DNA from 4 places in the Rahnella perminowiae genome. Region 4 is predicted to be linked to each of the others. Evidence: predicted binding sites of a transcription regulator. Region 4 holds the regulator's gene; each other region holds the start of a gene.

The links. The regulator CRP, encoded in region 4, controls carbon source genes, mostly activating them, when cyclic AMP is high. The targets are predictions, from matches to a motif close to ATGTGANNNNNNTCACAT.
Region 1: the regulator CRP is predicted to act here: its motif matches at 1,352-1,369, upstream of J1781_RS11095 (glycoside-pentoside-hexuronide (GPH):cation symporter).
Region 2: the regulator CRP is predicted to act here: its motif matches at 1,359-1,376, upstream of J1781_RS06120 (beta-galactosidase).
Region 3: the regulator CRP is predicted to act here: its motif matches at 775-792, upstream of J1781_RS22660 (arabinose ABC transporter substrate-binding protein).

What each region holds. Positions count from the first base shown of each region.
Region 1 covers NZ_JAFMOT010000173.1:82,218-84,425, reverse strand. The annotation lists gene J1781_RS11095 (glycoside-pentoside-hexuronide (GPH):cation symporter) at 1-1,221, opposite strand, end outside; gene J1781_RS11090 (MarR family winged helix-turn-helix transcriptional regulator) at 1,589-2,008, shown strand.
Region 2 covers NZ_JAFMOT010000161.1:60,070-62,277, forward strand. The annotation lists gene J1781_RS06120 (beta-galactosidase) at 1-1,272, opposite strand, end outside; gene J1781_RS06125 (LacI family DNA-binding transcriptional regulator) at 1,407-2,208, opposite strand, start outside.
Region 3 covers NZ_JAFMOT010000187.1:218,521-220,728, reverse strand. The annotation lists gene J1781_RS22665 (ribulokinase) at 1-640, opposite strand, end outside; gene J1781_RS22660 (arabinose ABC transporter substrate-binding protein) at 1,058-2,044, shown strand.
Region 4 covers NZ_JAFMOT010000141.1:1,207-3,414, forward strand. The annotation lists gene J1781_RS01465 (YccS/YhfK family putative transporter) at 1-1,020, opposite strand, end outside; gene crp (cAMP-activated global transcriptional regulator CRP) at 1,082-1,714, opposite strand; gene J1781_RS01475 (OsmC family protein) at 2,077-2,208, shown strand, end outside.

The DNA.
Region 1 (2,208 bases), on a different contig from region 4:
CATCGCGACGGTATTCTGCTGGGCAGCATGGGGCACGTAACCGCTTATGCCCAGTGTCCAGCCGACCACCGCTCCGCTCACCGCCATCCCCATTTTGAGGATCGCCAGCAAAGTGGAGAACACCGTGCCATCCATGCGCTTGCCTTGCTTGTATTCGCCGTAATCCACCACGTCAGACATCATCACCCACATCAGTGTGGTAGTGACCTGATAGAAGGTTGAAACCAGCAACGTCATGCCCACCAGCAGGGAAATCCATGCCGGAACGAAGAAAATCGCCGCGCTCAGCGCACCGGTCAGCACCGCGCACAGCGTGAAGGCCGCGAGTTTGCTGCGGTTGCGGGTCAGCGGTTTTACCAGCAAACTGCCGAGACTCTTACCCACAATATGTGCAGCCAGCAGCCACATAAAGTAGCTGGCGTGGCCAAGATAATAGGTGACGTAGTACATCATCGCGCCGAGGCGTACTACGCCGAAGGAGATATTGAAGAAGATCAGCGCCGCCACCACGCGCCACTGGTCGTTACGCACTAAATCACGTAAATCGGAGAGAAAATTCTCGTGCGTCGGCGGCGCACTGATACGTTCTTTGGTGTTTAAAAAACACAACAGGAACATCACCACGGCGATCGACGCCATGATTGCCATCGCACCAAAATAGCCGTCAAGTTTATTGCCGCCACCCATCATCTCTGCCAGCGGCATCATCAGGAAGGTGGACATTGCGCCACCCAGCGTGGCAAGGAAGAACCGATAGGATTGCAGGGAAATACGCTGGGTATTATCAGGCGTGATGATCGCGCCCATCGAGCAATAAGGAATGTTGATGGCGGTATACATCAGCATCATCACGCAATAGGTGACACTGGCGTATACCATCTTTCCGCCCAAGGTCAGGGATTCCGGTACCGCATAAACCAGCAAACAGCTGGCTCCGAAAGGTAACGCCAGCCAGAGAATATAAGGCCGGAATTTACCGAAACGCGTTTGCGTCCGGTCAGCGATCAGCCCCATCGCGGGGTCCACAATGGCGTCAGCGACGCGGGCAACCAGAAACATTGTTCCGACAAATACTGCCGGTAATCCCACAACATCGGTGTAATAAAACGTCAAAAATATAATCACATTATCCAGGCCAATATGGCTCGCCATATCCCCCAGACCGTAGCTCACCTTTTCTTTTACGGATAGTTTCGCAGTTACGGATAGTTTCGCAGTCATTTTTCGTCCTGCCTTTTGTAGGGTTAAACATAAAAAAGTCAGTCCGTCCGTGGTCCGAGGACTTGTTATAGAATGGTTAAAAGAGAGCGACAATTGCGAGATATCATAAATTTCTTATGATTTTTGATTTGTGTGATACCGGTAACATGATGAGATCCGTTTAGTAGAACACACTCCGGATGTTCGTCTGGTCAGGAGAATCGGCCTGAGAGACAGGCTGATTCTCCTTTACAAGAAAAGCGCTTTGTTCTTATGAGAATAATCCTTCTCTTATGCCCTTTTTGAGAACCCTGCGATAGCTTGTCACATTCGTTCTTCAGAGATTGCTAAGATAGAGTCAGACCAATAAGAAATTCGGGAAATGATGATGAGCACACAATTGAGACAGGAAGCCTTTCACTTAATGCGTAAGGTATTCCAGCAACACACTGCGAGATGGCAGCAGTGCATCCCGGAACTGACGAAACCGCAGTATGCAGTGTTACGCGCTATTGCTGAAAACCCCGGAATTGAGCAGGTCCAACTCACGGATGTCGCCTTCAGCAGTAAAGCGACACTGGCTGAAATGCTGGCACGTCTTGAAACACGCGGGCTGCTGATCCGTGCAGCCGATCCGGCAGATAAACGCCGGCGTTTTATTACACTGACGGCGGAGGGGAAAGCGGTTCTCGCGAAAATCCGGCCCGCCGGTCAGCAGGTAGATACTGAATTTCTGGCAAGACTTTCTCCGGACGATCAACAGCATTTAGTCCGTCTGCTGAAGTCGATGATGGAGGATTCAGTATAACTTTGCCGTAAAACCTTGTGGCTTGATTACGTGAAGGCCGCTTCGTTCCATAATTCCGGTCATTAATCTGCATTCAGCGCCGTATTGCCCCAAAAGGTACTAAGGCACTCTTGCACCGTCCCGATGATGAATGCTCACCAATAATAAGCCTCTGAAAATCAATTTATTACGATTTCCGCTAATTGTTTTCGGTGCTAATT
Region 2 (2,208 bases), on a different contig from region 4:
AGTTTCGATATTGGCTTCATCGACCACATACAGGCCATATTCATCGCAAAGTTTGTACCAAAGCGGATGGTTCGGATAATGCGAGCAGCGTACGGCGTTGAAGTTATGCTGCTTCATCAGCACGATGTCGCGGCGCATGGTGGCTTCGTCCATCACCTGACCGTTTTCAGGGTGATGTTCGTGGCGGTTGGTGCCGCGGATCAACACCGGCTGGCCGTTCACTTTCAGCAATCCGTTGCTGATTTCTACCTGACGGAAGCCCACATCGCAGGCTTCAGCTTCAATAAGCTGCCCCTGCGGAGAAATCAGGGAAACGACAGCGCGATAGAGGGCGGGCTGCTCAGCGTTCCACAACGCAGGCTGGCTGACCGGCAAACGCAGCGTGGTTCGGTCAAATGCCGACCCGCGCTCATCAATGATTTCGCTGCCGAGTGGTTGCTGATGCTGTGTGACCGGTTTATCGCCCTGCCACAACTCGACGCGCACCTGATAATCAGCCGCTGTTTTCGGCGGCACGGCAGCGCTGACCCGTACCTCCAGTTCGGCCTGCGTGAAGCCATGAAACAGATGCGTGCGCACCTGTAAATCGGTAATCTGCTCCGCCGGTTTATGCAGCAAGGTGACGTCGCGGAAGATCCCGCTCATGCGCCACATATCCTGATCTTCCAGATAACTGCCGTCACTCCAGCGCAGCACCATGACCGCCAGACGGTTTTCACCGGCGTGCAGTACACCACTAAGATCGAATTCCGCCGGTAAACGGCTGTCCTGCGAATACCCGATCCACCGGCCGTTACACCATAAATAGAAAGCAGAGTTAACGCCGTTGAACACAATGCGCGTCTGCCCGCTGCTCAGCCAGTCATTATCCACAGAAACTGTGAGCGAGTAACAACCCGTAGGATTTTCTGCCGGTACAAACGGCGGATTGACGGGGATGGGGTATTGAACGTTGGTATAAATCGGTGCGTCATAACCCGCCAGTTGCCAGTTTGATGGCACCTGCACAGCGTCGGCACCTGCCAGATCCTGTTGCAGCCATTGCTCCGGCACGGCTTCAGGACGGTTAAAATAGCTGAATGCCCACTCGCCATTCAGGCTACGGATGTTTCCTGAAGCCTTATTATCTCTCGCTTCTTCTGCATCCCGCCAGCTGTTAAACGGCGGGTGTGCAGGTAACCTGTTGCACTGTGTCGAGGCCGGTTTTTCCCAGTCACGGCGGGCCAGAACAGTGGCCAGCGATGATAATTTATCTTCCGCTGATGATGTCATAATATCTCCCCGGTAAATTGTTATGCGCTCACAATATGATAAACATGCGTAACCAGGACGAGTAAGTAAAGCGGAGGTATGCGGGAAAGGGACGCGGATCACAAATTCCGCGTCATGGGAGGGTTAAATCCGGTTCAGAGCGCGCTAAGCTGACGCGCGATGCGGATCAGCTCCTGCGATAAGGCTTCCTGTGACACCGGGTTTGTGCCCGGTCTGGCGGTCGTGTGGCGTTCAACCAAAGAAGTGGGCAGTAACAGCGAGGATTGCTGATGATCGCCATGCGTATGCAGATGCTCCACCAGCCGGTTAATGCTTTCGTGACCGAGCAGGCGGAAATCCTGTTTGATGGTGGTCAGCGGCGGGAAGAAAAATGCGCTGTCTTCAGTATCGTCATAACCCATCACCGAAATTTGTTCCGGTACCCGCAGACCAAACTCATGGACAGCACGCAGAACGCCGAGCGCCATCTGGTCATTGGCAACCAGAATCGCCGTAGGACGTTCGGGCTGACCGAGCAACGATAATGCCTGCTGATAACCCGAAGCCGCGCTCCAGTCACCATGCTGAACCGCACAGGGCGTAATATCGTGCAATGCCAGCGTCTTCAGCCAGCCTTCATAACGCAGCCGTGCAGAGATGGACTCGAGCGGGCCGGTCAGTACGGCAATCTGCTGATGCCCGAGCGCCAGTAAATGCGCCACGCCCTGCTCTGCCCCGCAGTGAGGATCGAACAGAATTTTGAACACATCAGCTTCAGGATCTACATCCAGAAACAACGCCGGTAAGTTGCCGCACAACTGCGCAATAGCCCCCGCATCGTCATTCGACAACGGCACGTTAATCAGCACGCCATCTACCCGCTGCGACATCAGTTCGTTTACTGCCGCACGACAGGCGGTCAGGCTCAGGTTATCAATCATCGAAATCACAACGTTG
Region 3 (2,208 bases), on a different contig from region 4:
GCCAGAGCATTTTATGTCCGGCGCTGCAACGTCCGCGCACCACTTTATCCGGCGCGGTGGTGCCGGAAAGCAGGGCGGGCACCCAGTCGCACAATTCGACCCATGATGCGGCGGCTTGTTTAACCGCCGCATCTTCACGCGATACATGCAGGATTTTTGCCCAGAACCATTCTGAGGAATAAACGCCGCCGATATAACGGGAATAGTCAGGGAAATTGCCGCTGCGACAAAGACGGTTGATCTCTTCGGCTTCTTCTATGGCTGTGTGATCTTTCCAGAGCACGAACATGGCGTTGGGGTTTTCGGCGAATTCCGGTTTCAGCGCCAGAATGTTGCCTTCTTTATCGACAGGGGCGGGGGTTGAACCGGTGGAATCAACACCGATACCCACCACGCGCGCAGCACGTTCGCTGCCCAGACGTTGCACCACATTTTTAATCGCCTGTTCCATTGCCTCTATGTAGTCGAGCGGGTGGTGGCGGAACTGATTTTTTGCCGCATCACAATAGCGACCTTCATTCCAGCGCGGATAATAAACCACATCGGTTTCCATCTCGGCACCGGTCTGGCAATCCACTGCCAGGGCACGGACGGAATCGCTGCCAAAATCAAGACCAAGAGCAATCGCACCTTGCGTCATTCTTTCTCACTCCTTCAGGTTTGCCGTAGTCATTACGGCGGCGAATCGAATTGCTCTAACAGTAGGAGGATGCAAAAAAGTGAGTGAGGAGGCGTTAGCTGGAAGTATGCACAAATCTGCTCCCAATGATGTTTCTGTGAGGTTGGTCAAATGTTAGCGTTTGGCTAAAATCGCTATATCTATGCACAAACCTGCTGTTTTCCCGCCGTGTGATAGCGCTCTACATTCCGTTGCAAAATTACCGCTAAAACTTAACCCGTCTTACAAGAGAGTGTGACGTAAATCCTCTATAAAACCGGACTTCGCCGCACTTTCACTTTGTTTCTTTACGCTACTGATAACGTTTTCACGATTGCGGTAAACCACCCGATGTAAGACTGCGATTGTGAAAAACAACAATAAAAGTCGGAGAACATCATGCATAAATTCACTAAGGCATTAGCGGCGGTCGGGTTAGCTGCCCTTATGTCACATTCAGCTATGGCAGCCGAGAATCCGAAGCTGGGATTCCTGGTTAAACAGCCGGAAGAGCCGTGGTTCCAGACTGAATGGCGGTTCGCAGATAAAGCCGGTAAGGATCTCCACTTCGACGTCATTAAAATCGCCGTGCCGGATGGTGAAAAAACGTTGAATGCGATTGACAGCCTGGCGGCCAACGGGGCGAAAGGTTTTGTCATCTGTACGCCGGATCCGCGTCTCGGACCTGCCATCATGGCGAAAGCGCGCAGCTATGACATGAAAGTGATCCAGGTGGATGACCAGTTTGTGAATGCCAAAGGCAAGCCAATGGAAGAAGTGCCGTTAGTTATGATGGCCGCGACCAAAATCGGCGAACGTCAGGGGCAGGAACTGTACAAAGAAATGCAAAAACGTGGCTGGAAAGTGGCTGATACCGGGGTGATGGCCATTACGGCAGATGAACTCGATACGGCGCGCCGCCGCACCTCCGGTTCGATGGATGCGTTGAAAGCAGCCGGATTCCCGGAAAAACAAATCTATAAAGTCCCGACCAAATCTAACGACATACCGGGCGCACTGGATGCCGGTAACTCCCTGCTGGTGCAACATCCTGAAGTGAAAAACTGGCTGATCATCGGCATGAACGACAACACGGTATTAGGTGGCGTTCGTGCAACCGAAGGTCAGGGCTTTAAAGCCGCTAACGTCATCGGCATCGGCATCAACGGCGTGGATGCGGTGAATGAGTTGTCAAAAAGTGCTCAAACCGGTTTCTACGGTTCCCTGTTACCTAGCCCGGATATCCATGGTTACAAAAGTATCCAGATGCTGAATGAATGGGTCACCAAAGGCGTTGAACCACCGAAATTTACTGAAGTGACGGATGTTGTCCTCATCACCCGCGATAACTTCAAAGAAGAGTTGAAGAAGAAAGGTCTTATGTGATCTTCAGATGTGGTTGAAACAAGCAATACCCCTAAATAATTCGAGTTGCAGGAAGGCGGCAAGTGAGCGAGTCCCGATGAGCTTACATAAGTAAGTGATTCGGGTGAGTAAGCGTAGCCAACGCATCTGCGACTTGAAGTATGAAGGGGAGAGACGCTGCTGCA
Region 4 (2,208 bases):
CCGGTATAACGGGCGCTGGGTCCGCAGCAGGCGTGCAATGCGGCTGAAATGGTAATAACAAAACTGGCCAACCGGATTGTCCGGGTTACGCGCGGCGATTTTCTCCAGCGCAGCCAGCTCATTGGCCATGGTAAAGCGCTCAGATAAACGGTGATAAAGAATATCGCCGGCAATCACCCGAAGACGGGTGGAAATCACCTGCGCATTGCGGCGGATTACCGCTTCTGCATGGCTTTCCTCAACCAGTTTCTGTACTTCCTCCGGCTGATGCAGGCTGACGGTAATGTGCTCCTGCAAATCGAGAGCAACCTGAAAAAGCTGAAACAGTCGCTTATGGTGATGATGATGTCCGTGTTGTGGCAGCATGTGTAATTGCTGATAAAGCAGGGCAATCAGATCGATAACCTGCTGCTGACGGGTAAGTAATGGCGGCAACGCCGTCTCGGGATCGGTATGTTGCGTCAGCAGACTGTACTTGGCCTCGAAATAATCCGCGAGTTGCAGATAAAGCTGGCTGAGCGTTTCGCGCATAGGCTGTTCTTGCGAAATACGAAACCACACCCAGTTAAACACCCCGTACCAGGCTGTGCCTGCTGCGAACAGCACCGGTGCCTGCCACATCGGGCGCACGCCGACCATACTCAGTGTGAAAATAGTGGCTACCAGCGCGCCGGGTAACAGGCGCGCATGTAACGGGCTGATTTCACCGGTAACGCCGAGCAATAACGCCAGTGATAGCATGATCAGCGGCAGCGGAACGTGCCAGTTTTCCAGCATCAGTTGCAGCAGAATGCTGCTCACGGCAAACAGTGAACCGCCGACGATCAGACGTTTGAAAAAGCGTTTGTGCGGGGTATCCAGACCGGCGATGTTACAGCAGGCCGGGCAGAGGGAAAACAGCAGACCCATTTGCAAGTTGCCAAACAGCCAGCAAATGCCAACAGGCAGGCACAACACCAGCGTCTGGCGCAGCGCGTAATTCACTTCAGGATGGTAAAACAGTTTTCGCCATAACGTCATGGGTAAAGCTTAGCCCATAAAAAAGGCGCGACAGTATTCTGCCGCGCCAATTTTCGAGGGATTAACGTGTGCCGTAAACGACAATCGTTTTCCCGTGTGCGGAGATCAGGCTCTGATCTTCCAGCATTTTGAGGATTCGTCCGACTGTTTCACGTGAACAACCGACGATTTGGCCAATTTCCTGACGGGTAATCTTGATTTGCATCCCGTCCGGATGGGTCATTGCATCAGGCTGTTTAGCCAGGTTGAGCAACGTTTGAGCGATACGACCGGTTACGTCGAGGAAGGCAAGGTTGCCGACTTTCTCTGACGTCACTTGCAGACGGTTGGCCATCTGCGCGGAGAGACGCATCAGAATATCCGGGTTAACCTGAATCAGCTGGCGGAACTTTTTATACGAAATTTCAGCCACTTCACAGGCAGTTTTAGCACGTACCCAGGCACTACGTTCCTGACCTTCTTCGAAGAGTCCCAGCTCACCGATGAAGTCACCTTGGTTAAGGTAGGACAGTATCATTTCCTTGCCTTCTTCATCTTTAATCAGGACAGCAACTGACCCTTTCACGATGTAGTAAAGCGTTTCGGCTTTTTCACCCTGGTGAATCAGCGTACTTTTAGAAGGATACTTATGTATATGACAGTGAGACAGGAACCATTCAAGAGTCGGGTCTGTTTGTGGCTTGCCGAGAACCATTAGCTATTATCCTCTGTTGTTATCGCTGCCCAAAATCACAGGGCTCAGAGTTCCCTGTATGGCACTTCAAATCCAAAGCGCCCTTTCAGCATATAACTCCCCAGAAATGCTGCAAGCGGATGTCGGAGTGCAACAGCCTGTTTATTGCTGTTAACACCGTGGGTTCTGTTCTTAAACCGCAAAAACCGTCACCGCAATTTACTGGAAAGTATGTTTCGGCTTTGTTTGTAGCACAGGTTTGAGATGCTGTCTTCTGTTGTCTCGCTTCAGCATGATGGCGATCGGGTTACGTTGCCAGATTTTGGTCTAAAGGGTACTCTGAGAGCAGATTTCTAAAAGTTTATTCACCGGGAGAATAGTTCATGCACGCACGTGTCAAATGGGTTGAAGGGCTGACCTTTTTAGGTGAGTCAGCGTCGGGTCATCAGATTTCAATGGATGGTAACGCGGGCGATAAAGCCCCAAGCCCGATGGAAATGTTACTGATGTCCGCA